3 regions of the Variovorax sp. RO1 genome follow, and region 3 is predicted to be linked to each of the others. Evidence: riboswitches for the same ligand, from Rfam matches in the RefSeq annotation. Region 3 holds a riboswitch; each other region holds the start of a gene.

Region 1 (9,473 bases), on a different contig from region 3:
GCGCCACTGCCGAACGCGCCCGTGGCCGCCGTCGCGCCGAACGACGCGCCCCCCGAGCCGCCCAAGGCCGCGGAGCCCATCGGCCCGCAGAACCCGGTCGAAGCACTCGCCCCACCCGATGCGGCGCTGCCCGCGCTGGCCAGTTCCGATGCGCGCGTGATGAAGGCGCTCACCGAGCTGCTGGGCGGCAAGGCCGTGGCGGCCTACCTGCAGTCCGACGGCGTGGCGCGGCGCTTCGTCGCCACGGTCGACAACCTGTCGCGCGAGCAGGCGCCCGCGAGCAAGTGGCCGGTGCGGCCCGCGCCGCAGCGCTTCATCACCGAAGGGCCGCAGCAGGGCGGCGTGCAGACCATCGCGGCGAACAACGCGGCGCGCTACAACGGCATCGTGATGCTGGCGGGGTCGGTCGATCCGGCCAAGGCGGCGGCGGTGTATGCACGGCTGTACCCGCTTTTCCAGCAGGCGTACGAAGAGCTGGGCTACCCGGGCCGCTACTTCAACGACCGATTCATCGCCGTGATCGACCATCTGCTGCAGGCACCCGAGCCCACGGGGCCGGTGCAGGTGAAGCTGGTCGAGGTGAAGGGCGATATTCCCTCGCAGCGGCCCTGGGTGCGCTACGAGTACGTCGATCCGAAGCTCGAATCGCTCTCGGCCGGCCAGAAGATCCTGGTGCGCATGGGGCCCGAGAACGAGCGCAAGATGAAGGCCAGTTTGCGCGGCTTTCGCGAGCGGATCGCCACGGGCGACGTGGCCAAGAAAAAGCAGCCCTGAGCACCCTTGAGGCACGGCGGGGCGCTGCCCCACGTGCTGCGCGCCTGCACGCCGTGTAGGCGCTGGCCGATTGCACGCAGCGCCAAGGGCCGAGATGATTGCGCTCCAGACTTTGAGGGCAAGCCATGAACCTGATGAGCGTCGATCTCTACCAGAGCACCACCGACCCCGACAAATTCCTGGCGCTTCCCGCCGGCACCGACCCCACCGAACTCATGGGCCCGATGACCTTCGACCGGGACTATGCACACATCAAGCGCTACCAGGCGGCCTTCGCGTTCGATCCGTCCGAAACCTACGCGGGTGTGAACGCCGCGAAGATCGCGGCGGACCTGCTCACCGTGCAGTGGGCGATGTACCACCGCGAAGGCTGAGCGGCGGCACTGAGCCGCCGCGCCTGCGCCGTCCTCAGGCCTCTTCGGCTTCCTGGTAGTTGCCCACCGGCACGCAGCTGCAGAACAGGTTGCGGTCGCCGTAGACGTTGTCGACGCGGCCGATCGGCGGCCAGTACTTGGCCTGCTTGAGTTCGGCCAGCGGGAACGCGCCGAGTTCGCGCGAGTAGGGGTGGCTCCACTCGCTGCCGATCAGGCTCGCGGCGGTGTGCGGCGCGTGCTTGAGCGGGTTGTCGTCCTTCGACCAGACGCCTTCTTCGACGCGGCGGATCTCGCCGCGGATGGCGATCATCGCGTCGACAAAACGGTCGAGCTCGGCCAGCGGTTCGCTTTCGGTCGGTTCGACCATCAGCGTGCCCGGCACGGGGAAGCTCAGCGTGGGCGCGTGGAAGCCGTAGTCGATGAGGCGCTTGGCCACGTCTTCGGCGGTGACGCCGCTGGTGTCCTTGAGCGGGCGCAGGTCCAGGATGCACTCGTGCGCGACGTGGCCGTTGGGGCTCGCGTACAGCGTGGGGTAGTGGTCCTTCAGGCGCGCGCTGATGTAGTTGGCGCTGAGGATGGCCGTTTCGGTCGCGGCCTGCAGGCCCTTGGCGCCCATCATGCGACAGTACATCCAGCTGATCGGCAGCACGGCTGCATTGCCCAGCGGCGCGGCCGACACGGCGCCCACGCCGTTCGAGGGCACGCCGGCCGTGGCGTGGCCCGGCAGGTAGGGCACGAGGTCTTCGACCACGCAGACCGGGCCGACGCCCGGGCCGCCGCCGCCGTGCGGAATGCAGAAGGTCTTGTGCAGGTTCAGGTGGCTCACGTCGCCGCCGAACTCGCCCGGTGCGGCCACGCCGACCAGTGCGTTCATGTTGGCGCCGTCGACGTACACGCGACCGCCGTGCTCATGCACGAGCTCGCACAGTTCCTTCACGCGGGTTTCGAACACGCCGTGCGTGCTTGGGTAGGTGATCATCACGGCGGCCAGGTGGGCGCTGTGCTTTTCGCAGGCGCGCTTGAGGTCGTCCATGTCGACGTTGCCCTGCGCGTCGCAGGCCGTCACCACCACCTGCAGGCCCACCATCTGGGCGCTGGCCGGGTTGGTGCCGTGCGCCGACGAGGGAATCAAGCAGATGTTGCGGTGGCCCTGGCCCTTGGCTTCATGGAAGGACTTGATGGCCAGCAGGCCCGCGTACTCGCCCTGCGAGCCCGCGTTGGGCTGCAGGCTGATGCCCGCATAGCCGGTGGCTTCGCACAGCCAGGCGCGCAGCTGTGCGTCGAGCTGGGCGTAGCCCTGCAGCTGCTCGGCGGGCGCAAAGGGGTGGATGTTCGCGAACTCGGGCCAGGTGATGGGGATCATCTCGCTGGTCGCGTTGAGCTTCATGGTGCAGCTGCCCAGCGGGATCATGCTGCGGTCGAGCGCGAGGTCCTTGTCCGACAGGCTGCGGATGTAGCGCAGCATCGCGGTTTCGCTCTTGTGGGTGTTGAACACCGGGTGCGTGAGGAAGGCGCTGGTGCGACGCAGGTCGTCGGGAATCAGCGGCGTGGTGCTTTCGGCCAGTTCGTCGAAGCGCGGCATCGCGGTGCCGGCGGGCACGAACAGCGCCCACAGGGTTTCGATGTCGGCGCGCGTGGTGGTTTCGTCGAGCGAGATGCCCAGGTGCTGCTGCAGGCGCTGGCGCAGGTTGACGCCGCCGGCCTGCGCACGCTCGATGATCGCGGCCGTGTCGTCGCCGGTGCGGATCGTCAGCGAATCGAAGGCGGTGGTATTCACCGGCTCGCGGCCCATCTGCGACAGGCCCTTGGCGAGGATGGCGGTGAGCACGGCCACGCGCTGTGCAATGCGCGTGAGGCCGTCGGGGCCGTGGTACACGGCGTACATGCTGGCAACCACGGCCGGCAGCACCTGCGCGGTGCAGATGTTCGACGTGGCCTTTTCGCGGCGGATGTGCTGCTCGCGCGTCTGCAGCGCGAGGCGGTAGGCGGGCTGGCCGTGCGTGTCGACGCTCACGCCGACGAGGCGGCCGGGCAGCGAGCGCTTGAACGAATCGCGGCAGGCCAGGTAGGCGGCGTGCGGGCCGCCGTTGCACAGCGGCATGCCGAAGCGCTGCGTGGTGCCGCAGACGATGTCGGCATCGAACTCGCCGGGGGCGACCAAGAGCGTCAGCGCCAGCAGGTCGGCCGCGACGATGAAGGCGGCGTCGCACTGGTGCGCGTGGCCCGCGAGCGGGCGCAGGTCGTGCACGTGGCCGGTGGTGGCGGGGTACTGCGCGAGCACGCCGAAGAACTCACCGCTCACCATCAGGTGCGGCAGCGTTTCCGAGACGGTGCTCACCTTGACTTCGATGCCCAGCGGCGCGGCGCGGGTCTTGATGACTTCGATGGTCTGCGGGTGGCAGTCACCGGACACGAGGAACACGTTGCTCTTGCTCTTCACGCTGCGCTTGGCGAGCGTCATGGCCTCGGCGGCGGCCGTGGCCTCGTCGAGCATCGACGCGTTGGCGATGGCCATGCCCGTGAGGTCGCACACCATCGTCTGGAAGTTGAGCAGAGCTTCCATGCGGCCCTGCGAGATCTCGGCCTGGTAGGGCGTGTAGGCCGTGTACCAGGCGGGGTTCTCCAGGATGTTGCGCAGGATCACGCCCGGCGTGTGCGTGCCGTAATAGCCTTGGCCGATGAAGCTCTGGAACACCTTGTTCTTCGATGCCAGCGTCTTCAGCTCGGCCAGCGCGTCGGCCTCGGTGACGGGCGCGGGCAGGCGCATCGGCCGGGCGCGGCGGATAGCCGCCGGCACGATGCCGTCGATGAGCTCCGCGCGCGTTTCCGAGCCGATCACCGGCAGCATGCGCGCCTCGTCCGCTGCATCGATGCCGATGTGACGGGCGAGGAATTCTTCGGCGTTCTCTAGTTCTTGCAAAGAGGGAAGGGCGGGAATCGGCATGGCGGTGAAGGCTCGGGGGAAGAAGGAACGAAGGTGGCTGAAGACTCAGCGGATCAGGACTCGGCGGCGAACTTGTCGTAGGACGCTGCGTCGAGCAGGGCGTCGAGCTGTGCGGGCTCGCTCAGCTTGACCTTGAAGAACCAGCCGGAGGCCAGCGGGTCGCTGTTGGCCAGCGACGGGTCGGCGCGCAGCGCTTCGTTCACTTCGGTGATCTCGCCCGACACGGGCATGAACACATCGGCGGCGGCTTTCACGGACTCGACCACACCGGCGACTTCGCCCTGTGCGAAGGTCTTGCCGACTTCGGGCAGGTCGACGAACACCACATCGCCCAGCGCGTCCTGCGCATGCACGGTGATGCCGACGGTGGCGGCGCCGCCTTCGGCCGCCACCCATTCGTGGTCCTTGGTGTATTTGATGCTCATGAAAAAACTCCTCGTGGAAAAAATGGAATCGGGGTGCAGAGCCTAGCCGGGTCTGCGGTGTTCAGCTGCGGTCAGCCGCGGTAGTAGCGCGTCGGCACGAAAGGCATAGTCGACACCTCCATCGGCACCGGCTTGCCGCGCACGATGGCCTGCACGCGCGTGCCGGGCTCGGCAAAGGCGGCGGCCACGTAGCCCATGGCCACGCAGCGGTCGGCCGTGGGGCCGAGCAGGCCGCTGGTGACGGTGCCGATGTCGTGGCCTTCGAGCGACTGCAGCAGCGTGCCGTCGCGCACCGGAATGCGTTCCAGCGCCACGAGGCCGACGCGCTTGCGCGTGAGCGTCTCGTGGTCGGTGTGGCCGGCCGCACCCGAGGCGACGGCCGCCAGCTGGGCCAGCACCTTGGCCGCGCCCGGGAAGCCGCCTTCGCGCGCGCCGCCCGTGCGGCGCACCTTCTGGATCGCCCAGTTGAGCGAGGCTTCGACCGGGGTGGTGGTGGTGTCGATGTCGTTGCCGTACAGGCACAGGCCGGCTTCGAGCCGCAGCGAGTTGCGCGCGCCCAGGCCGACGGGCTTCACCTCGGGCTGCGCGAGCAGCAGGCGGGCGAGGGCGTTGGCATCCTTGCCGGCCACGGAGATTTCGAAGCCGTCTTCGCCGGTGTAGCCGCTGCGCGTGACGAAGGCGGCAATGCCGCCGATCTGCACCGCGCCGCCGGTCATGAACACGAAGCGCTCGATGCCGAGCGACAGGCGCGCCAGCGTGGCGGCCGCCTGCGGGCCTTGCAGTGCGAGCAGGGCATGGTCGGGCAGGGGCTGCACTTCGCAGCGCGCACCGATCTTGTCCTGGATGTGGGCGATGTCGGCCACCTTGCAGGCACCGTTCACGATCACGAAGAGCGAGCCGTGGCCTTCGTTGAAGAACATCAGGTCGTCGAGGATGCCGCCCTCGTCGTTCAGCAGCAGGCCGTAGCGCTGCTTGCCGGCGGGCAGGTCGACCACGTCGACGGGCATCAGGGTTTCGAAGGCGGCGGCGGCGTCGGGGCCGACGAGACGCAGCTGGCCCATGTGCGAGATGTCGAACAGGCCGGCCGCATCGCGCGTGTGCTTGTGCTCAGCCATGAGGCCGGCGGGGTACTGGACCGGCATGGAGTAGCCGGCGAAAGGCACCATGCGTGCGCCGAGCTCCACGTGGAGGTCGTACAGCGGTGTCTTGAGAAGTTGGGCGTCAGAAGCGGAGGAAGCGGCCACGGGGCACTCCAAAGGGGCAGTCGAAATCCATGGCTGCAACGCCATGGGCCACCCCTGCTGTCCGCTTTACCTGAGAGATTCGCCCCACGATCGGGGTTTGCTCCTTCGGTGGGCCGCATGCAATGCCACGGCCTCTCTCCAGCAAGGAAACGCCGGTGGTTGCCGGCGTCTTGTCAGTCCTTTTGCCTGAGCGTTCGGGGAACCCCTGCGCCTTCGGCGGCCCCGTCATGCGGGGCTCTCTCCTGACCCGGCGAGTGTAGTGGATCGCGGGGCCGGGGCTGGTGTCGAAGTGCTCGTGGGGGCCTCAGGTGTGGCAGCACCCCAGCGCCTGGGACGCTCTCAGTTGGGAGAGCGGCTTGGCGGAAGCGACCGCCACGGGAACGGCATCGGCTTCGCCGTTCAGCACCAGGTGCTTGAACCGTTCCCAATCGAACAAGGTGCCCGGATCGGTACGGCGGTCCGGGTCCAGCTTGGCGTGCGAAACCACGTGGGCCAGATTGGGGTACTTGGCCCAGCAATGGCGAACGATGCGGGCCGTGATTTCGACTTGCCAGTCGGAGAACGTGTCGAGCTCCTGCTTGTTCACGACCTCGATGCCCAGCGACCAGTGGTTGACGCGCTTGGCGCCGTCGTTCACATCGGGGTGCGAGGCCGCATTGCGCACGTGCCATGCCGCGAGCGCCTCCGGCACGCAGGCCCAGACGAGTTCGCCGTGCTGGTCTTCGTCTTCATCGGGAACCAGCCAATGGAACGACGCGGCGTCGGTCGGTTTTTTCATGACCGAGATGGCGCCGGAAGACGATCCGCCGGCCGTGGCATGGATGACCACCGTGGTGATGCCCATGATCGGATCGACCGATCGCTTCGTCGTGCACGTCGGCCAGTAGGGCTGCACGCCGGGGTACCAGGGCTCGTTGAGGGAAACCTCTCCTGGTCGTTTCGACTTGGGAAGCGTGAAGTGATAGCTCTTCGGACTCGGCATGCTGAACCTCCTTGTTTTGGGAACTGAGTTCTAGCAAGGGGCCCTCTGGGCCCGCGTCCCCTGGATGAGGGATGGCGACCTCTGGCCGCCAGGTTCAGTGCACGGTTTCGGCCAGCGGCAGCAGCTTGTCGATGCGCTCGCGCAGCGAGTCGGCGCGCTCGGGGCCGGCGGCTTTCTCGATCTCGGAGAGCATGAGCGCGGCGATGGTCAGCATGGCCTCGCGGTCGCGCGCCTCGCGCAGGGCGTCGCGCATCTGGTTGGCGAAGCGCGGGTCGCGGCGCACGAACATGCGCTCGCAGATGTCGAACAGGAACATGCGCGTGGTGGCCAGCGAGCGCTTGCCGTCGAAGCTGTCGGCCGATGTGGCGACCTGGATCGGTTCGGCGGCGGGGACGGGTGTGGGGGCCGGCGTAGGTTGCACCGGGGCCGGTCGCGCATCCTGCAGATAGCCCCGCTGCATCAGCCCCTGGATCGCCTGCTCGGCCTCGACGCGGCTGGGGAACAGCGGGCTGAAGTCGGTCAGCGAGCGCCGGCCGTCGGCCATGAGCAGCAGGGCGCGCTCACGCTGGCTGAGCGTGCGCTGCCCGGCCTGGAGTTCGTCGCGTGCCTTCTCGGTCTTGGTGGGAAACATGGCGGCCACAGCTTTCGGAGGTCGAAGGCTGCAGCATCGTTGCAAGTGGTGACACCTTCGTGAACCATTTGCCTACAGAGGGCATGCTGACGCGCGTCAGTTGCCCGCGCTGCTTTCCTTGCGGATCAGCCAGCGCGTGCCCACGCGCTGTAGCTCGAGCGTCTTGCGGTCGGTTTCGGTGAGCGCGTCGGCGCGGTAGACCTGCCGGAATTCCGCACTGGCCGACGTGCCCTGGATGCTGATCACCAGCCCCTCGATGCCCACGCTGATGCGCGACTTGCCCGTGATGCGGGTGCGCCGGTCGGCCTCCCAGCGTTCGCGGGTTTGGCTGCGTGCGGGGGTGAAGTCGGGCGCGTAGGCCGCGAGGTAGCGCTCCACGTCGCGGGCGGACCAGGCCGCAGCCCAGGCGCGCACGGCGGTTTCCACTTCGGCGAGGGTGGCGACGGGGTTGGCCGAAATGACGGGTGCTGCCGCAGACGACGGCACAGGCGCAGCGGCCGGCGTGGCCGCGAAACCGGCCGTGGCCAGCAGCGCGGCGGCGGCGAGGCTGCAACCTTGGGCGGCGATTCGATGCATGGCGTCCTTTTCCTTCTTCGGGTCTGTCAGGCTCGACGTCGAAGCTTGCGTCGATTCTGGCAGTGAAAGAGGGGGCGCGTGGCGTTGAATCGCCCACGGATTTCAGTGGGCTGTTGTTCAGAGCGCGAGGGCTAGAACTCAGGCCGCGGCAGCCTCGCCCACCATCACCTGCACCGTGCGGTTGCGCAGCCGCAAGGCCAGCACGGTCGCGACGCACAGCACGCACAACACCACCGTGAGCGTCACGCCGAGCCCGCGTGCATCCGACAGCAGGCCGAACAGCGGCGACACCAGCCCGCCGACCGAGAGCGCAAGCCCGAGCGTGATGCCGCTGGCGGTGGCCGGGTTGCGCGGCAGGTAGTCCTGCGCGAGCGTCACCTGCGCGGCGAAGGGCAGGAACATGCTCATGCCGAGCCACGCGGTGCAGGCCAGCGCCGCGGCGGGCGTGGAGGCGAGCACGAGACCCGCCATCGCCGGCAGCGCGAGCAGGTAGCCGCAGCGGATCGTGCCCATGCGCCCGATGCGATCCCCGAGCCAGCCGCCGGCCAGCGTGCCCACGGCACCCGCTGCAGTGAAGGCGGTGAGCGCCGCGGCGCCCTGGAAGGTGGTGCCGTGCAGGTCGCGCGTGATGCGCAGCGACAGCATCGACAGCACGGTGACGTACGGGATCGACCAGCCCACGATGGTCGCGACCAGCAGGCTGAAGGCGCGCCAGTCGTTGTGCGGCTTCAGCACTTGGGCGCGGGCCTGCGCGGCGCGCGCCGCCGCGGCTGCCGCGTTGCTGGCGACGGCACCGCGCCGCGCGTTCACCGCGACCCACACCACGCCCATCGCCACCGCAGGAATGCCCAGCAGATAGCTGCGCGACAGGCTGCCGTCGCCGACCACCGTGGCCGCGAGCACGGGCGCGAACGAGGCGCCGATGGTGCCGCCCACCGAGAACACGCTCATCGCTTTCTGCGAAGCGCCGCCGGCCGCGCGCGCGGCCACGGTGGCGGGCGGGTGGTAGGCCGCGATGCCCAGCCCGCACAGCGCGACCGCGATCCAGGTCAGCAGGTAGCTCTGGCTCAGGCCCGCCAGCACCACGCCCAGCGCCGCCACCAGGAAGCCCACGGGCACCAGCCAGGCGCGGGGGTGGCGGTCGGCGTACAGGCCGAACAGCGGCTGCACCACGCTCGACAGCCCGGTGGCCGCCAGCATCAGGCCGCTCACGGCCGTGTAGCTGTAGCCGCGCTCCAGCACCATGAAGGGCAGCAGCGCGGGCACGAGGCCCTGGTAGAGGTCGTTGACGGCATGGGTGCCGGTGAGCAGCCCGAGTCGGCGCGTGTTCATGCGATGGCTTCTTTCTTCGGTGTCCGATTTGAGAAAAAGAGGGGGAAAGCCATCGTAGGAAGACAGGGAAAGATGTTCTCGCTACGAATGTGCAAACATCGTCGTGAAATGGACAAACTGAATCTGCGCCCCGAAGAAGGCGAATCGACGCCGCGCGCCGTGGCCGTGCTGGCCACCGATCCGGCGGGCGA
Region 2 (9,473 bases), on a different contig from region 3:
GCGCCAACGCTCCCAGAAATTCGGACAAGGCGGAAACAGAATCGAAATGCGCCAGTCGTGCCGGCAAACGCCCCTCGGCCGCACCGAATTTCAAATAGTGCAGCAGTGGGCTCAATTGCGTGGCAGCAACGTCGGGGTATTCATCCAGATACCACTGCGGATCGAATCTCACGCTGGGCGCATCCCCGGTGCGCTCCCCAATTTCGAGATAGTGAGCCAGCGGGTTCTTTTCCGCCGCACGCAATTCGGGATGGCGATCCAGGTACCAGGTGGTATCAAACATGGGATTGGGATTCCCTCTCAGGAATCCCCCCCCCAGATAGTGCTCCCACGGGTTGGCAATCAGTGCACGGTCCGGCAGCCCCTTGAGGTACCAAGCCGCGTCGAAAAGCTCCGCCAGCTGCGGCGTCTTGCGCGGCAGCCGCTTGCGAAGCGCCCCTTTGGCGGCGTCCAGCAAGCTCTCTTTCTTTTCATTGATGGCAGGCGAACTTTTCACGGCTGCGCGGCCCTCATGTCGTCCCGACGGCCGATGGTGATCCCCTTGCACAGGCACCCGTACGCGACCAGCCCGTTGAAGTCAGCAAGTTGTCTCATCTGGAATTGGAATATTTTTGAGATGGCCCGCGTGGGAAGGGCTCTGAAGAAAACGCCGCAAACCGGCTGCTGGTCGACCTGTGTTCAGCCGGGAATTTCGGCGCTCAGAAAGGTCGGCGCTGCAGCGTCCTTGGCGGACAGCTTCGGCGCGATGCCCGTGTCAGGCCACTCGATCGCCAACGTGGGGTCGTTCCAGGCAATGCAGCGCTCGTGCGCCGGCGCGTAGTAGTCCGTCGTCTTGTACAGAAAATCAGCCGACTCGCTGAGCACCAGGAAGCCGTGCGCCAGACCCGGCGGAACCCACAACTGCCGATGGTTGTCTTCCGACAGTTCACTGCCCACCCATTGCCCGAAGGTCGGAGACGACCGGCGGATGTCCACCGCCACGTCGAACACCGCACCGCGAACCACGCGCACCAGTTTTCCCTGTGGTTGCTGCACCTGGTAGTGAAGGCCTCGCAAGACCCCCTTGGTGGAGCGCGAGTGGTTGTCCTGAACGAAGTCGACGCGCTGGCCGACGGCTTCGTCAAAAGCCTTCTGATTGAAGCTCTCGAAGAAAAACCCGCGGGCGTCGCCGAACACCTTGGGTTCGATCAGCAACACGTCGGCAATGGCCGTCTGCGTGACCTTCATGAGCGCACACCTTCGGCCAGCAAATGGCTGAGGTACTTGCCGTAACCATTCTTCTGCAATGGTGCTGCAAGCTTGGCCAGTTGCTCGTTGTCGATGAACCCATGGCGCCACGCGATCTCTTCGGGGCACGCGATCTTGAGCCCCTGCCGATGCTCCAGCGTCGCAATGAACTGCCCCGCCTCGAGCAGGCTTTCATGCGTGCCGGTATCGAGCCAGGCGTAGCCGCGCTGCATGATCTGCACATTGAGCTGGCCGAGGTCGAGGTACGCCTGATTGACAGCCGTGATCTCGAGTTCGCCTCGCGGGCTCGGCTTCACCGCCTTGGCGATGTCGATGACCTGGTTGTCGTAGAAATACAGGCCGGTCACCGCATAATTGCTCTTGGGCTTGAGCGGCTTTTCCTCGATGCTGCTGGCCTTGCCCTGCGCGTCGAATGCGACCACGCCATAGCGCTCCGGATCGTGCACGTGGTACGCGAAAACAGTGGCTCCTGCGTCTTGCGCGTCGGCTCCGCCCAGCAGATGGGCAAAGTCATGCCCATAAAAGATGTTGTCCCCCAGCACCAGCGCGCTCGGCGAATTGCCCACGAACTTCTCGCCGATGATGAACGCCTGCGCCAGGCCATCGGGACTCGGCTGCACCGCGTACTGCAGGTTCATGCCCCACTGGCTGCCGTCTCCCAACAGCTGCTGAAAGCGCGGCGTGTCCTGCGGCGTGCTGATGATCAGGATGTCGCGCATGCCGCCGAGCATCAGCGTGCTCAGCGGGTAATAGATCATCGGCTTGTCGTACACCGGCAGGAGCTGCTTGCTCATGGCGAGCGTGGCCGGGTGCAGGCGGGTGCCGGAGCCACCGGCGAGGATGATGCCTTTGCGTTGCGTCATGGGGGTCTTCTTCTGTAGGGGGCCGGAAAAATCAGTCGGTCGTCAGAGCGTCTCGCGCAGCATGCGCGCCACGCCTTCCTGCCATGGCGGCAGGCGCAGGCCGAAGGTGGTCTGCAGCTTGGAGGTGTCGAGCCGCGAGTTGTGCGGCCGCGTCGCGGGCGTCGGGAAGGCGCTGGTGGGCACGGCTTCCACGGCCTCCGGGCCGGCCTTGAGTTCGACACCGGCTTGCTGCGCCATCTCGAGCACGAAGCGCGCGTAGCCGTGCCAGCTGGTCTCGCCGCCGGCGATGGCGTGGTACAGCCCGGCCTTGGCCGGGTCTTGCAGCGTGGCGCGGATGGCGTGCGCAGTGATGTCGGCCAGCAGCTCAGCGCCGGTCGGCGCGCCGAACTGGTCGTCGATGACGGTCAGCTTGTCGCGCTCCTTGGCCAGGCGCAGCATGGTCTTGGCGAAGTTGCCGCCGCGTGCCGCATACACCCAGCTGGTGCGAAAGATGAGGTGCTTCGCGCAGTGCTTGGCCACCAGCTGCTCGCCTTCGAGCTTGGTCTGGCCGTACACGCTGAGCGGGCCGGTCGCGTCGTCTTCTTTCCAGGGCTTGGTGCCGCTGCCGTCGAAGACGTAGTCGGTGGAGTAATGCACCATCAGCGCGCCGATCTGCTGCGCCGCCTCGGCCACCACGCCGGGCGAGGTGGCGTTGAGCTTGCGCGCAAAGTCGGGCTCGCTCTCGGCCTTGTCGACGGCGGTGTGCGCGGCGGCATTGACGATGACGTCAGGGCGCACGGCCCGCACCGTCTCGGCCAGCTGCTCGGGACGGCTGAAGTCGGCGTGGAAGTCGGTGCTGTCGAAATCCAGCGCGACCAGTTCGCCGAGCGGCGCGAGGCTGCGCTGCAGCTCCCAGCCGACCTGTCCACCCTTGCCAAGCAGCAACAGCTTCATGCGGCGGCCTTCGCCGTCGTGGCGTCGTATTGCTTCTCGACCCATTCGCGGTACGCGCCGCTTTGCACGTTGCGCACCCACTCGCCGTTCGCGAGGTACCACTCGACGGTCTTGCGGATGCCGGTGTCGAAGGTCTCGGCGGGCTTCCAGCCAAGCTCGGCCTCGAGCTTGCGTGCATCGATGGCGTAGCGGCGGTCGTGGCCCGGGCGGTCCGTGACGTAGGTGATCTGTTCCTTGTACGGCTTGCCGTCGGCGCGCGGGCTCAGTTCGTCGAGCAGCGCACACACGGTGTTGACGATCTCGATGTTGGGCTTCTCGTTCCAGCCGCCGACGTTGTAGGTCTCGCCGAGCCGGCCGGCTTCGAGCACGCGGCGGATGGCGCTGCAGTGGTCCTTCACGTAGAGCCAGTCGCGCACCTGCATGCCGTCGCCGTACACGGGCAGGTTCTTGCCGGCCAGTGCGTTGACGATCATCAGCGGGATCAGCTTCTCGGGGAAGTGGAACGGGCCGTAGTTGTTCGAGCAGTTGGTGGTGACCACCGGCAGGCCGTAGGTGTGGTGCCAGGCGCGCACGAGGTGGTCGCTGGCGGCCTTGCTGGCCGAGTACGGGCTGTTGGGCTCGTACTTGTTCTCTTCGGTGAAGGCCGGGTCGGTCTTGGAGAGCGAGCCGTAGACCTCGTCGGTCGACACATGCAGGAAGCGGAAGGCCGTCTTCTGGTCGGCCGGAAGCGCGTTCCAGTAACCGCGCACGGATTCGAGCAGGCGAAAGGTGCCGAGCACGTTGGTCTGCACGAAGTCTTCGGGGCCGTGGATGGAGCGATCGACGTGCGATTCCGCGGCAAAGTTCACGACGGCCCGCGGTTTGTGCTCGGCCAGCAGGCGGTCGAGCAGTGCGCTGTCACCGATGTCGCCTTGCACGAAGACGTGGTTCGCGTTGCCCTTGAGCGATGCGAGGGTCTCGAGGTTGCCTGCGTAGGTCAGCTTGTCGAGGTTCACGACGGGCTCGTCGCCCTGCGCGATCCAGTCGAGCACGAAATTGGCGCCAATGAAGCCTGCGCCGCCGGTAACCAGGATCATGAAGTCCCCCGCCTGTAGAAAAAAGTTTGCTTTACGGAAAATTAACAGTCAATTATCCCATCGGCGTGACGTGCCGATGTACAGGGCTTGGCCGGCTTGCGGGGCCCGCCTACAATCACAAACAATTGCAGGAGAGCGGGCCTCCACGGAGGCCCTACCGAAGGCGCAAACTCCCATAAACGCTCAGGTCGGCCCGACGAAGTTCCAAGTGCAAACAAGGAACAACGGCAAGGGGTCAGTACTGCACTCATCGATACAGCCGTCTGGAGAGCCGCCACGCCACGTGGCGCACCGAAGGAGCAAACCCGCTGCGGGTGCAGCAGGGTGAATCTCTCAGGTACCGAGGACAGGGGGAGCGGCAACTTGGACATCGGTCGTCCGGTTGCTTGCTATTTATTCAATAGCACTCCACGCCCGCCGTTCAAGCGCTGCAACCTCAAAGGTACTTGAAATGCGCGTGATCGTTCTTGGCGCCGGCCTGCTCGGCGTGACTTCGGCTTACTACCTCCAGCAACTCGGCCACGAGGTGACCGTGATCGATCGGCAGGCCACCCCGGCCGCCGAAACCAGCTTCGCCAACGGCGGCCAGATCTCGGTCAGCCATGCCGAACCGTGGGCCAATCCGAGCGCGCCGCTGAAGGTGCTGCAATGGCTCGGCAAGGAAGATGCGCCGCTGCTTTTCCGCATCCGCGCCGACATGCGCCAATGGCTCTGGGGCCTGCAGTTTTTGCGCGAATGCACCCCCGCGCGCACCCGCCACAACATCGAACAGATCGTGCGTCTCGGTACATACAGCCGGGAAATGTTGCAGCAATTGCGTCGAGACACCGGCCTGAGCTATGACCAGCGCACGCAAGGCATCCTGCACTTCTATACGACGCAGAAGGAATTCGACGGCGCCCTCAAGCCTTCCGAGCAGATGCGTGCACTGGGCTGCGAGCGCTTGGTCATCTCGGCCGACGAGGCCATCAGGATCGAACCCGCCCTCGCCCACATCCGTCCGCAACTCGCCGGCGCCACGTACACCGCAGAAGACGAGTCGGGCGATGCCAACCGCTTCGCGCGCGAGCTCGTGAAGCTGGCCGAAGCGGCCGGCGTGAAGTTCCTCATGAGCCACACCGTGACCGCGCTGCGCGAAGCCGGTGGCAGCATCGACCACATCGAGGCGACCGACAACGAAGGCCGCTTCCAGCGCATCCGCGGCGATGCCTTCGTGCTCGCGATGGGTTCGCTGAGCCCGCTGTACGCCGCGCCGCTGGGCATCCGCCTGCCGATTTACCCGGCCAAGGGCTACTCCGTGACGCTGCCCGTGAAGGACGCATCGAAGGCGCACCAGGTCTCGCTCACCGACGACGAATACAAGCTGGTGTTCTCGCGCTACACGTCGGAGTCGGGCGACCGCCTGCGCATCGCCGGCACGGCCGAACTCAACGGCTACGACCGCGACCTGAACCGCGTGCGCTGCGAAGCGATCGTGCGACGCGTCGAAGAACTCTTCCCCGGCGCCGGCGACACCGAGCGCGCGCAGTTCTGGACCGGCCTGCGCCCGGCCACGCCGAGCAACGTGCCGCTGATCGGCAAGACCAAGCTGCCGAACCTGTTCCTCAACACGGGCCACGGCACGCTCGGCTGGACGCACGCCTGCGGCTCGGGCAAGTCGATCGCGCGCATCGTGAGCGGGCTCGCACCCGAGGTCGATTTCGCGTTCGCCGGCATGCCGGCACCCGCACCGCGCGCGTTGCAACCAGCCTGAACGCGACCGGCGCCGGATCTCAGTCCGGCGCAGTGAACACCGTCAGCACGCCGGTGTAGCCATACAGGTGGTGGCGTGCAATTTCGCCGGCGGCGAAGAAGCCGACCAGCGGCACGTCGCCCAGCGCATGCCGCACGATCTGCAGCTCGGCGCCCGGTGCACCGAAGTGCGGACCGCCGCGCCCCGAGCAGCTCACGTACACCGCGCCCGCGATGCGCCGCGCCGGATGCGGCGCGGCTTCGGCCTCGCCGGCGGCCACGGCGCGCGCGGTGGCCAGCGTCTGTTCTTCGGGCTCGAGTTCTTCGCGGATCTCGGCGCAGATGCGCATCAGGTCGGCGCGTGCCGCCTGCGCGTTGCGGCGGCAGAAACTCAGCCGCATGCCGGCCTCGGCGTTGTCGGCGATGGCGATGCCACGGCGCGTCGGGTCGAGGCCGATGATGTGGCGCACCAGCACGTCGGCGCCCAGGTCGCCGGTGCGGCGCAGGCCGTCGCTGCCCGCGTCGGCCAGGCCGACCAGCGTGTTGCGCACGGCGTCGATGGCTTCCTGCGGCCGGTCGAGCGACACCTGCAGGTCGGCCAGCAGCACGTCGAGCGCCGGCTCGCCGTCGAGCGACAGCAGCAGGTTGCCGTCGGCCTCGGTGATCTCGCGCTCGCGTGCGCCGCCGGTGCGCAGCGGCTGGCAGCCCTGCGTGACGCGCGACACCAGCCGCACGCCCTCGCCGAACACCACGCCCGACAAGCCGCCCGAGAACACACCGCCCGCCGCGCCGTGGCCGCGGATGTTGCCGTTGCCGCCGACCGCGAACTGCAGCGCCCCGCCGCGGCCGGACGAGAGCCCGCCGAACAGGTAGCCGGTGTCGGTGCGACCCGCCATCTCGCCGATGAGTTCGCCCAGGTCGGGCGTGGCCGGGTCGGCATGCACGAGCGCGGTGTGTGCCTCGAAGCCGCTCATTTCAGAGCTGCCCAGCGGCGCCACACCCGAGAACACGCGGTACTGGTCGCTCGGCAGCGCGCACAGCATCAGGCTCAGGCCGGGCTCGTCGAAATACTCGGCGTTGTTGGCCGACACGCCGATGCCGACGGTGCCCGACCAGTCGGTCACCTCGGGCAGCTCGGCGCTCAGGTGATCGAGGATCTCCTGCGCCTCGCTCGCGTAGTGGTCGGTGATGTAGAGCAGCCCGAGCGTCGGGTTCGACGCGTAGTCGGGCAGCGCCATCTGCGCGCGCAATTGGGCCAGCACGAGGCCGGCGGCCATGCGCCATTGCGGGTGGGTGGCATGGCCGGTGGGAAACAGTTTCATGGTGCGTACCGACCCGTGCGTCGTCGTCTGAAGAGGTGGCTATAAGACGTCAGCGCCGGCCGGAGGTTCGCTTGCGCGCGGCGGCGGACGTGGTTTTCTTGCGCGCGGCGGGTGCCGGCGCGGCTTTCTTGGGTGCGGTCTTCTTCGGAGCAGCCTTGGCGGCCGGCTTGCGCGCCGCCGTCACCTTGCCGATAGCCTGCTCCACGGCGTCGGCCAGCGGCTGCGCCATGGCCGGCACCTTGAGCTGCGCTGCGTCCTGCAGCGCCGTGCTCGCGATCTGCTGGAACTGTTCGGTGAGCGAGCCCCACCATTGCATCGGGTCGACCCCGCCGGCTGCACCGTTGGACGATGCAGACCTGGCGCGCGACTTCTTCTTCGGCGCCGGGGTTTCTTCTTCTGCTTCGTCTTCCTCGGCCTCGTCGAACTCTTCTTCCTCTTCCTCGACGGCTTCCGGTTCGGGCCGGGGTGCGGGGGCTGCAGCGGCAGGGGCCGGCGCGGGCGCCATGGCCGCAGCCTGTTTGGTGAACGCGCTGGCGATATCTTCCATCCGCACGTTCATGCCGCGCAGGGTCGACAGCGTCATCTTCTGCACCTCGAGCGCCTGGATGGTCGCCTTGAGCGCGTGGCCGTTCTGTTCGAGCCAGTACTGGACCGTCTTCAATTCCTGGATGCGCTTGTCGACCTCTTCGACGCTCATGGTGGGCGCGACCCAGCTGGCGAGGCTGGGGATGCCGGGCACCGACCCTGAGCCCGCTGCGGCACCGCCGGCGAGGTTCTTCAGGAAGTCGAATCCGGGGACGAACTGGCTGAAGTCGAAGGGTTTGCTGGCGTTGCTCATGCGGGAGGTCTCCTGGCTGGGTTTTCTTGTGCTGGCAGCTTACTCCAAGCCCTTCGCGAGCGAATCAGAGCTGGTCCCTGACCCGGCTGAAAACCTTCCAGAACGCCGCGTCCTGCGAGGTCGCGAAATTGATCCGCATCATCGTGCTCGGCGGGCGCCGCGCATGGAACAGCGAACCCGGCGCGAGCAGGTAGCCCTGGTCGAGCATGCGTTGCGTGAGCGCGTCGGTGTCGACGCCCGTGTCGACCCAGCCGAACAGCCCCGCGGGCTCCGAGGCGAAGGTGCAGCCGTGCGACATGGCGAGCTTCACGGCGCGGCCGCGCGCGCCGTCGAGCCGGATGCGCACGCGCTCCGAATGGCGGCGCAGTTGGCCCTGGTCGATGCACCACGACAGCGCCCGCTCGAACAGCGTGGGCGAGGTCAGCGTGGCCAGCAGCTTGGTCTCGAGCAGCCGTTCTTTCAGCGCGGGCGAAGCAGCCAGGAAGCCGATGCGCCAGTTGGGCGCCAGGATCTTCGCGAAGCCGCTGACGTAGATGGTGCGCTGCAGCCCGTCGAGCGCACTGAGCCGCGTGGCGTGCTCGGGCGCGAGGTGGCTGTAGGTGTCGTCCTCGACGATGTGGAAGTCGTGCTCGTTGGCCAGCTTGAGCACGCGGTGCGCGCTGCCCGGCGTGAGGCTGTAGCCGGTCGGGTTGTGCAGCACGCTCACGCTGACGAAGAGCTTGGGGCTGTGCAGCTTGCAGTACTGCGCCATCACGTCGAGGTCGGGCCCGTCGGCGCGGCGCGGCACGGGCAGGATGCGCATGCCCAGCGCCTCGAGGCGCGCGAACTCCAGCGCCCAGCCGGGCTCCTCGACCATCACGGGATCGCCCGCGCGCAGCAGCGTGCGGCTCACGACGTCGAGCGCGTGCGTGGCGCCGATGGTGGTGACGATCTGGTCCGGCCCGGCCGGCACGTTGATGCGCACCAGCTTCTGCGACAAGCTGCGGCGCAGCGCGAGGTCGCCCGAAGGCTCGCCGTATTGAAGCGACAGTTCCTGCAGCGCCGACGTGGTCGTCACGCGGCGCACCGCGGTCGCCAGGAAGGTCGAGGCCATCCAGTCGGGCGGGAACACGCCCATGCCCGGCTGCGGCTTGTCGCTCGGGCGGTGGAACATGCTGCGGATCAGCGAACTGGCGTCGGCCGGTACGCGCGAGGCCATCATCGGCGGGACCTCGGGCGCGGCATGCGCCGGGTTGCGCGAACTCTCGGGCACGGGCGCCGCGTCGCGCACATAGAAGCCGCGCTGGCGGCGCGCCTCGACCAGGCCTTGCGCGAGCAGCTGGTCGTACGCGGCAACCACGGTGTACGGGCTCACGCCCTGCTGGCGCGCGCATTCGCGCACCGAAGGCAGGCGCGCGCCGGGTGCCAGCAGCCGGTTGCGGATGCGCTCGGCGAGGCGGTCGGCCAGCTGCCCGGTCAGGGA
Region 3 (9,473 bases):
ACCCCAGGAGCCAAGCCGCATGAACCGCAACGACGTCACCGAGAAGATCATCACCGTGAAGGTGTCCAAGGGCATCCAGTGGGCCGACGTGGCCAGGAAGGTCGGCCTTTCGAAGGAGTGGACCACTGCGGCCTGCCTCGGCCAGATGACGCTCGACGACAAGCAGGCCAAGATCATCGGCAAGATCTTCGGCCTTACCGTCGAAGAGCAGAAGTGGCTCAAGGTCGTGCCCTACAAGGGCTCGCTGCCCACGCCCGTGCCCACCGATCCGCTGATCTACCGCTGGTACGAGGTGGTGAGCGTGTACGGCACCACCATCAAGGAACTGATCCACGAGGAGTTCGGCGACGGCATCATGAGCGCCATCGACTTCAGCATGGACATCCAGCGCCAGCCCGACCCGAAGGGCGACCGCGTCAACGTGGTGCTGTCGGGCAAGTTCCTGCCGTACAAGAGCTACTGAGGTTCGGCTTTCGGCACACCGGCGTCGCAGGCTTCGGCCGCGGCGTCGGGGCCGAACGCCAGCCCGGGCCGGCCATGCCGTAGCTCGCACCCTCGATCGCGCCGGCAATGGCACGCGCCACGCCCTCGACGGGCGTCGTCAGCCGCCGCCGCGTGCGCATGCGTTCGAAGGTGTAGCTCGCGGCGATGCGCTCGGCCAGCGGGTCGGCGGCCTCGGCCACGTCGGGGCTCACGAGCGTGACGTGCAGGTGCCCCGCGTGTTCCCGTCGCAGCCCTTCGGAAATCGCCTGCACCGCGTACTGCGTGCCGTGGTACACGGCCGAGTCGGGCGTGGCGCCGCCCATGGCGACCGGCGCGACGTTGACGATGTGGCCCCAGCCCTGCTCCTGCATCGTCGGCAGCACGGCCGCCACGCCCAGCAGCATGCCGCGCAGGTTGACGTCGATCATCAGCTCCCACTCCTCGACTTTGCGCTGCCACAGCGGCGACCGCGGCATCACGCCGGCGGCGTTCACCAGCACGTCGATGCGGTCGTGCGTGTCGAGGGCGAACTCGGCAAAGGCCTCCATGTCGGGCCGGTGCGTCACGTCCAGCCGCCGGAAGCTCGCCGAGCCGCCGGTGGCATTGATCTCGGCCGCGAGCGCGGCCAGCCGTTCGGTGCGGCGCGCGCCGAGCACCACATGGGCGCCACGCCGCGCGAGCCGCCGCGCCGTCGCCTCGCCGATGCCGCTGCTGGCGCCGGTGACGAGAACCACTGTGTCCTGGATTGCACTCATACAAAACTCCTCATGCAGGTCGGTGCGCCGTGGCGCGAAGGGTGCGCCGGGCATGGGGATGAGTCTCGGGGCGAAGAGGGTTGGAGCGGTATCCGGATCGAACGAGGTTTTTGCCTGATCCTGCGAAATGTAGAAACAGGCGGGTCGCGCGCGTGGCCGCGTCAGGCGCGCCGGCCCAGCCGATTCCCCAACGCCAGCAACCCCCATCCCGCCAACCCGAAGGTCAGCGCGATACCCGCCGCATAGACAGCCACACCGCCGTAGCCGCCCACATTGGCGGGGTTGAGGAAGGGGTAGGGATACCAGCCGGTGCTGCCACCGCGCAGCAGTGTGTAGGCCAGGTAAACCATCGGGACGACGAGTATCCACAGCAGCTGCCGGCCGCCGAGTCGCGTGCGCGGTGGTTGCAGCAGCCAGTCGAGCAGCACGACGCAGGGCATCACGTGGTGCAGCAGCGTGTTGATCCACGGCCGCAGCGCGCCGAGGTCGACGTCGCGCAGCAGCAGCGAGAAGACGATGCCGACCACCGCCATGTTCACGGCCGACATGGCGCGCAACCCCTCGTCGGGGCCCGTGTACGCCGGTCGCCAGAGGCGGCGCGCGCCGAGCACGAGCACGATCGCCGCGAACAGGTTCGAGAGGTTGGTGAAGAAGCTGAAGAAGTTGACGACGTTGAAACCCATGCGGACATGGATCGTCAGCTGCCAGCCGATCGCCACGAGGGTCAGCAGGCCGAAGAAGAGGCGCAAGGCAGGCCAGATCACGGGATGCTGCCCTGCGCTCAGGGCTTGCAGGTGCCGCCCATGGACACCGAGCCGTCCTTGCACTCGGTGAGCAGGGGCTCGCCGCGTGGCGCGGGGGCTGACGTGGAGGCAGGCGCTTGCGAGGCCGTGCCGCCTTCGCGCTGATAGACGATCTTCTTCGTGCCGAGGTCGCAGCTGCCCACCACCTGGCCGCTCGCGGTGGCGGCGGCATCGACGGTGACGACGCTGAAATTGGTGACGCCCGACGCGGCGATCTTGGCCTCGATCTCGGCGCGCAGCGTGTCGCAGTTGCTCTGGGCGTGGGCGCTGCCGACGACCGCGAGCAGGGTCGAGGCGGCAGCAACAGCAAGCAGACGGAGTTTCATGAGGGGCCTGCCTTTCTTTTCTCTTGCAGTGAGTGGGGCGGGGAATCGCAGTCTAGTCTCGCGCTGTGCGATGGAAGATGCAAAAACAAACGGCCTGCCGCGCGAGCAACAGGCCGTTGGTAGGAAGGCTTCCGGGTCAGTGCAGACCCGGAAGACGCAGGCGCAGCGCGATCAGGCCGCCGGCGCCAGCACCGCGTTCAGCGTGGCGCTGGGGCGCATCACGGCTTCGTACTTCTTCGGGTCGGCCAGGTAGTAGCCGCCGATGTCCACCGGCTTGCCCTGCACGGCCGCGAGTTCGTCGACGATCTTCTTCTCGTTGGCGGTGAGCGCCTCGGCGAGCTTCTTGAACTTGGCTTGCAGGTCCTTGTCCTCGGTCTGCGCGGCGAGTTCCTGGGCCCAGTACATGGCCAGGTAAAACTGGCTGCCGCGGTTGTCGAGCTGACCGGTCTTGGGCGACGGGTTCTTGTTGTTGTCGAGCAGCTGGCCCGTGGCCGCGTCGAGCGTCTTGGACAGGATCTTGGCTTGCGCGTTGCCGGTCTTCAGGCCCAGGTCTTCCAGGCTCACGGCCAGCGCGAGGAATTCGCCGAGCGAATCCCAGCGCAGGTGGTTTTCTTCCACCAGCTGCTGCACGTGCTTGGGGGCCGAGCCGCCCGCGCCGGTCTCGTACATGCCGCCGCCGGCCATCAGGGGCACGATCGACAGCATCTTGGCCGAGGTACCCAGTTCCATGATGGGGAACAGGTCGGTCAGGTAGTCGCGCAGGATGTTGCCGGTGGCGCTGATGGTGTCCAGGCCGCGCACGACGCGTTCCAGCGTGTAGCGCATGGCACGCACCTGGCTCATGATCTGGATGTCCAGGCCCGTGGTGTCGTGCTCGTGCAGGTACATCTTGACCTTGGTGATCAGCTGCGCCTCGTGCGGGCGGTAGGCGTCGAGCCAGAACACGACCGGCATGCCGGAGTTGCGTGCGCGGTTGACGGCCAGCTTCACCCAGTCGCGAATGGCGGCGTCCTTGACCTGGCACATGCGCCAGATGTCGCCCTTTTCCACGTCTTCGCTCATCAGCACTTCGCCGGTGTCCAAGTCGGTGATGTTGGCGATGCCGTCTTCGGCGATCTCGAAGGTCTTGTCGTGCGAGCCGTACTCTTCGGCCTTCTGGGCCATGAGGCCGACGTTGGGCACGGTGCCCATGGTCTTGGGGTCGAAGGCGCCGTGCCACTTGCAGAAGTTGATGATCTCCTGGTAGATGCGGGCGAAGGTCGATTCGGGCATCACGGCCTTGACGTCCTTCAGGCGGCCGTCGGCACCCCACATCTTGCCGCCGTTGCGGATCATGGCGGGCATCGACGCATCGACGATCACGTCGTTGGGCGAGTGGAAGTTGGTGATGCCCTTGGCCGAGTCGACCATGGCCAGCTCGGGGCGGCCTTCGTGGCAGGCGTGCAGGTCGCGCTTGATCTCGTCCTGCGTGCTCTGGGGCAGCGTGGCGATCTTGTTGTACAAGTCGACCATGCCGTTGTTGACGTTGATGCCCAGCTCGTCGAACAGCTTGCCGTGTTTCTCGAAGGCTTCCTTGTAGAAGATCTTCACGCAGTGGCCGAACACGATGGGGTGCGAGACCTTCATCATGGTCGCCTTGACGTGAAGCGAGAACATGACGCCGGTCTTGTGCGCGTCTTCGATTTCCTTTTCATAGAAGGCCAGCAGCGCCTTCTTGCTCATGAACATGGAGTCGATGATCTCGCGGTCGAGCAGGGCGACCTTGGGCTTGAGCACGATGGTCTTGCCGCTCTTGGTCAGCAGTTCCATCTTGACGTTGCGCGCGCGGTCCAGGGTCATGGACTTTTCGCCGTGATAGAAGTCGCCGCCGTGCATGTGCGAGACGTGCGAGCGGGAGGCCTGGCTCCACTCGGCCATGCTGTGCGGGTTCTTGCGGGCGTATTCCTTCACGGCGCGGGGCGCGCGGCGGTCGGAGTTGCCTTCGCGCAGCACGGGGTTCACGGCGCTGCCGGTGCACTTGTTGTAGCGCGTGCGGATGTCCTTGTCCTCGTCCGAGGTCGGGTTCTCCGGGTAGTCGGGAATCTTGTAGCCCTTGCCCTGCAGTTCCTTGATGGCCGACTTGAGCTGCGACACCGAGGCGCTGATGTTGGGCAGCTTGATGATGTTGGCGTCAGGCCGCAGCGTGAGCTTGCCCAGTTCGGCCAGGTTGTCGGGCACCTTCTGGTCGTCGCTCAGGAACTCGGGGAATTCGCCCAGGACGCGGGCGGCCACCGAGATGTCGCTCGTCGTCACGTTGATGCCGGCCGGCGCGGTGAAGGCGCGCACGATGGGCAGGAAGGCGTAGGTCGCCAGCAGCGGCGCCTCGTCGGTGAGGGTGTAGACGATGGTGGGTTGCTTCGTGCTCATGCGCTTGCTTCCGTAGGTTCTGGGTTGTCGAGAGGGCTGAAATTTCATTGGGCGAAATGGACTTTCGCCGGAGCCCCCCATTGTCGCCCGGTCGGGCCGGGGCGCGGTCGGAGAAACCCCGATGACCCCGCTGCCGCGGCCCATGCCACCGCGTGGCACGCAAACTGCTTTGAAGAAAGCATCCAGGAGAAATGCCTGGCTCGATGCGTCGAGCTGGTGCATTACCGAAGGCGATAGCCCATAACGCTCAGGTCCCAAGACTGGATTTTTCTAACGCTGGAGAGCGCTGACCGGCCCCCTTGCAGGGGACCGAGGGCAGCCGCCGAAGGGGCAAGCCCTGCGCGATGTGCGTGCAGGGTGAATCTCTCAGGCAAAAGGACAGCAGGGGCACGCCGCGCGATGAGCGCGGTGTGTCCGTGTTCGCTCCGGAGCCTTTTTCATGACCTGTTTCCCGCACCGCCGCCCGATGCCTGCGCCCCCGGCGTTGCCCGCGCGCGCCCCTCTTTTTCAACCGGAGAACTGACCCATGCTGAAGACACGACAACTGAAAGCCCTGTTCGCAGGTGCCTTGCTGGCCGCGGCAGCGGCCTCCTCCTTCGCGCAGGACACCGGCAAGGTGCTGCGCCTCGTGCCGCAGTCCGACCTGAAGATCCTCGACCCGATCTGGACCACCGCCTTCGTCACGCGCAACCACGGCTACATGGTCTACGACACGCTCTTCGGCGTGGACGCCCAGGGCAAGGTGCTGCCGCAGATGGTCGACAAGTACACGACCAGCGCCGACGGCAAGACCTGGACCTTCACGCTGCGCAAGGGCCTGGCCTTCCATGACGGCAAGCCCGTCACTTCGGAAGACGTGCTCGCCTCGCTCAAGCGATGGGGCCAGCGCGACGGCCTGGGCCAGAAGATGTTCACCGCCCTGGACAAGACCGAGGCGGTCGATGCCAACAGCTTCAGGTTCGTCTTCAAGGAGCCCTTCGGCATGGTGCTCGATGCGCTGAGCAAGCCTTCGTCGAACCCGCCCTTCATCATGCCGGCGCGCGTGGCGGCCACGCCGGCCGACAAGCAGATCGACGACGCCACCGGCTCCGGCCCCTACATCTTCAAGAAGGACGAATACCGCCCCGGCGAAAAGATCGTCTACCTGAAGAACACCAAGTACGTGCCGCGCGCCGAGGCGCCGTCGGGCACGGCCGGCGGCAAGAGCGTGTACGTCGACCGCATGGAGTGGATCGTGCTGAAGGATGCACAAACGCAGGCCAATGCGCTGGCCAACGGCGAGGTCGACATGATCGAGTGGGTGCCCTCCGAGCAGTACACCGCGCTCAAGAACAACCCTGCCATCACGCTCGACAGCCCCGTGTCGAAGGGCTCGTTCGCGTTGCACCTGAACCACCTGATCCCGCCCTTCGACAACCCGAAGATCGCGCAGGCCGCCTTCATGGCCATCAACCAGGAGGCGCTGATGCGCGCCCAGCTGGTGCACAAGGAGCTGTACAACGGCTGCGCGTCCATCTACCCCTGCGGCTCGGCCTTCGCCTCCGACAAGACGGGCTACTTCACCGGCAAGCCGCAGTTCGAAAAAGCCAAGGCGCTGCTCAAGGAGGCAGGCTATGACGGCAAGCCCGTGGTGCTGATGTACCCGGCCGATTTCGCGGTGCTCAACAAGTTTCCGCCGGTGATGGCGCAGCTGCTCAAGCAGGCCGGCTTCAACGTCGACATGCAGTCGATGGACTGGCCCACGCTGGTCACGCGCCGCGCCAAGAAAGATCCGGTCGACAAGGGCGGCTGGAACCTCTTCATCACGGGCTGGGGCATTGCCGACAACATGAACCCGATGTTCTTCGCGCCGCTCACGGGCAATGGCGAGAAGGGCTGGTTCGGCTGGGCCACCGACGACAAGCTGGAGCAGCTCAAGTCCGACTTCCTTGCCAGCAGCGACGAACCCAAGCGCAAGGAGCTGGCCACCGCCATCCAGCAGCGCGTGTACGACACCGGCATCTACGCACCCATCGGCGAGTACAAGCCGCTCACGGCCTACCGCAAGGGCGTGGTGAGCGGCGTGGTGCGCTCGCCGGTCGCCGTGTTCTGGAACCTGAAGAAGAACTGACGCGGCCGGACCCGGGAGCCACCATGCTGCTTTTTCTTGCACGCCGCATTCTCTCGACCGTGCCGGTGCTCGTCATCGTCGCGCTCATCGTGTTCCTGATGCTGCGGCTCGCGCCCGGCGACCCGGCCGCCGCCATCGTGGGCGACAGCGGGACCAGCGAGAACATCGCCAGCGTCCGCGCGCAACTGGGGCTCGACCAGTCGCTGCCCGTGCAGTTCTTCCACTGGAGCGCGCAACTGCTGCAGGGGAACCTGGGCGAGTCGTACTTCATGAAGAAGACGGTGGTGGAACTGATCGGCCAGCGCATCGAGGCTACGGTGTCGCTCGCGGCCGTGACGCTGGTGGCCACCATCCTCATCGCGGTGCCGCTCGGCGTGCTCGCGGCGTGGCGCCACGGCGGCTGGCTCGACCGCATGCTGATGGGCTTCTCGGTCATGGGCTTTTCGATCCCCGCGTTCGTGATCGGCTACGTGCTCATCTGGATCTTCGCGCTGCACCTGCAGTGGCTGCCGGTGCAGGGCTACCAGCGACTGAGCCAGGGGCCTTTGCTGTGGCTCAAGCACCTGATCCTGCCGTCGATCACGCTGTCGATCATCTACGTGGCGCTGATCGCGCGCGTCACGCGTGCGGCCGTGGCCGAGGCGATGACCGAGGACTACATCCGCACCGCGCGCGCCAAGGGCATCTCCGAGACGCGGCTGCTGATGCGCCACGCGCTCGCCAACGCGGCCATTCCCATCGTCACGGTCATCGGCATCGGCATCGCGCTGCTGATCGGTGGCGTGGTGGTCACCGAAACGGTGTTCGCCATTCCGGGACTCGGGCAGCTCACGGTCGATGCGGTGCTGTCGCGCGACTTCCCGTTGATCCAGGGCATCACGCTGTTCTTTTCCGTCATCTACGTGCTCATCAATCTGCTGATCGATCTGAGCTATCTGGTGTTCGACCCCCGCATCCGGTACTGAACGAAGTGAACGGAAACACCATGACCGATTCGACCCTTTCCATGTCGGCCGCAGCCGCCGCAGCAGCAGCAACAGCAGTGGCGCCAGACGCCGCCATCGAACCGCTGGCACCGCCGCAACGCCGCTCGCTGCTCACGCGCATCCTGGCCGACTGGTCGGTGCGCGCAGGCGGCAGCGTGCTGCTGCTGCTCGTGCTGATGTCGCTGGCCGCGCCGTGGCTCGGCACCATCGACCCGACCGCCATCGACCCCGGCAGCGGCAACCTCATGCCCGGCACGCGCGGCGAGTTCAACAGCCTGGCCGGCGACACCTTCGAGCATCTGTTCGTGATGGGCACCGACAGCCTGGGGCGCGACATCTGGAGCCGCACGCTGTACGGCGCGCGCGTGTCGCTCACGGTGGGCGTGGCCGTGGCCGCGCTCGCCATGGTGCTCGGCATGCTCGTGGGCCTGCTGGGCGGCTACTTTCGCCGCATCGACAGCGTGATCATGCGGCTGATGGACGGCGTCATGGCCATCCCCGGCATCCTGTTCGCGATCAGCCTCGTGGCGTTGTTCGGCGGCAGCCTGCTCACCGTGGTGGTCGCCATCGCGGTGCCCGAGATTCCGCGCGTGGCGCGGCTGGTGCGCTCGGTGGTGCTCACGGTGCGCGAAGAGCCGTATGTCGAGGCGGCCATCGCGCTCGACACGCCGACCTGGAAGATCCTCGCGCGGCACATCCTGCCGAATGCGATTGCGCCGCTGATCATCCAGGCGACCTATGTGTGCGCCTCGGCGATCCTGGTGGAAGCCATCCTGTCCTTCCTCGGCGTGGGCCTGCCGGCGGACATGGCGACCTGGGGAAACATCATGGCCGAGGGCCGTGCGCAGTTCAACCAGTACCCGCACAACGTGCTGTTCCCGGGCATCTTCCTGGCGCTCACGGTGCTGGCCGTGAACATCCTGGGCGACGGGTTGCGCGACACGCTCGACCCCAAGTTCAACAAGCGCGGAGGCTGAGCCATGACGCAACAAGCCCCCGTGCTTTCCGTTCGCGACCTCGCCATCGCATTGCCGCGCGGCGGCGACCGGCCGCATGCGGTCGACAAGGTGTCCTTCGACGTGCCGCCCGGCAAGATCGTCTGCCTGCTCGGCGAATCGGGCTCGGGCAAGTCGGTCATCGCCAATGCGGTGATGGGCCTGCTGCCCGCCGGGCTCGTGCCGGTGCGCGGCACCATCGAATTGCAGGGCGAGAACCTGCTCGCCGCACCGACGTCGCGCCTGCGCCAGTTGCGCGGCCCGTCGATGGCGATGGTGTTCCAGGAGCCGATGACCGCGCTCAACCCCGTGATGACCTGCGGCGCGCAGATCGACGAAATGCTGGCGCAGCACGTGCACATGGGCGCGGCCGAACGGCGGCAGAAGATCCTCGCGATCATGGCGCGCGTGCGGCTGCCGGAGCCCGAGCGCATCTACGCCTCGTACCCGCACCAGCTCTCGGGCGGGCAACGCCAGCGCATCGTGATCGCGATGGCGCTCATCCTCAAGCCCGCGCTGCTGATCTGCGACGAGCCGACCACCGCGCTCGACGTGACGACGCAGGCCGAGATCCTCAAGCTCATCCTTGAACTGCAGACCGAGAACGGA

What was found. A riboswitch is a leader RNA that binds a small molecule or an ion and turns the genes downstream of it on or off. The one in region 3 is predicted to bind glycine.
Region 1: another riboswitch for glycine. It lies ahead of gcvT (glycine cleavage system aminomethyltransferase GcvT); the one in region 3 lies ahead of CY658_RS27670 (ABC transporter substrate-binding protein).
Region 2: another riboswitch for glycine. It lies ahead of CY658_RS01490 (D-amino acid dehydrogenase); the one in region 3 lies ahead of CY658_RS27670 (ABC transporter substrate-binding protein).

What each region holds. Positions count from the first base shown of each region.
Region 1 covers NZ_PKMT01000009.1:148,822-158,294, reverse strand. The annotation lists gene CY658_RS30380 (DUF3014 domain-containing protein) at 1-774, shown strand, start outside; gene CY658_RS30375 (hypothetical protein) at 900-1,148, shown strand; gene gcvP (aminomethyl-transferring glycine dehydrogenase) at 1,183-4,092, opposite strand; gene gcvH (glycine cleavage system protein GcvH) at 4,146-4,517, opposite strand; gene gcvT (glycine cleavage system aminomethyltransferase GcvT) at 4,589-5,761, opposite strand; glycine riboswitch at 5,809-5,913, opposite strand; glycine riboswitch at 5,926-6,016, opposite strand; gene CY658_RS30355 (N-acetylmuramoyl-L-alanine amidase) at 6,066-6,743, opposite strand; gene CY658_RS30350 (hypothetical protein) at 6,838-7,374, opposite strand; gene CY658_RS30345 (L,D-transpeptidase Cds6 family protein) at 7,471-7,950, opposite strand; gene CY658_RS30340 (MFS transporter) at 8,089-9,282, opposite strand; gene CY658_RS30335 (AraC family transcriptional regulator) at 9,391-9,473, shown strand, end outside.
Region 2 covers NZ_PKMT01000001.1:331,258-340,730, reverse strand. The annotation lists gene CY658_RS01515 (glycosyltransferase family 61 protein) at 1-496, opposite strand, end outside; gene rfbC (dTDP-4-dehydrorhamnose 3,5-epimerase) at 679-1,227, opposite strand; gene rfbA (glucose-1-phosphate thymidylyltransferase RfbA) at 1,224-2,111, opposite strand; gene rfbD (dTDP-4-dehydrorhamnose reductase) at 2,154-3,044, opposite strand; gene rfbB (dTDP-glucose 4,6-dehydratase) at 3,041-4,120, opposite strand; glycine riboswitch at 4,239-4,329, shown strand; glycine riboswitch at 4,374-4,480, shown strand; gene CY658_RS01490 (D-amino acid dehydrogenase) at 4,572-5,873, shown strand; gene CY658_RS01485 (FIST signal transduction protein) at 5,893-7,173, opposite strand; gene CY658_RS01480 (PhaM family polyhydroxyalkanoate granule multifunctional regulatory protein) at 7,223-8,011, opposite strand; gene CY658_RS01475 (aminotransferase-like domain-containing protein) at 8,076-9,473, opposite strand, start outside.
Region 3 covers NZ_PKMT01000007.1:158,244-167,716, forward strand. The annotation lists gene cynS (cyanase) at 20-463, shown strand; gene CY658_RS27650 (SDR family oxidoreductase) at 417-1,238, opposite strand; gene CY658_RS27655 (Pr6Pr family membrane protein) at 1,400-2,002, opposite strand; gene CY658_RS27660 (DUF1161 domain-containing protein) at 2,020-2,367, opposite strand; gene CY658_RS27665 (NADP-dependent isocitrate dehydrogenase) at 2,539-4,773, opposite strand; glycine riboswitch at 5,040-5,165, shown strand; gene CY658_RS27670 (ABC transporter substrate-binding protein) at 5,300-6,883, shown strand; gene CY658_RS27675 (ABC transporter permease) at 6,907-7,848, shown strand; gene CY658_RS27680 (ABC transporter permease) at 7,869-8,846, shown strand; gene CY658_RS27685 (dipeptide ABC transporter ATP-binding protein) at 8,850-9,473, shown strand, end outside.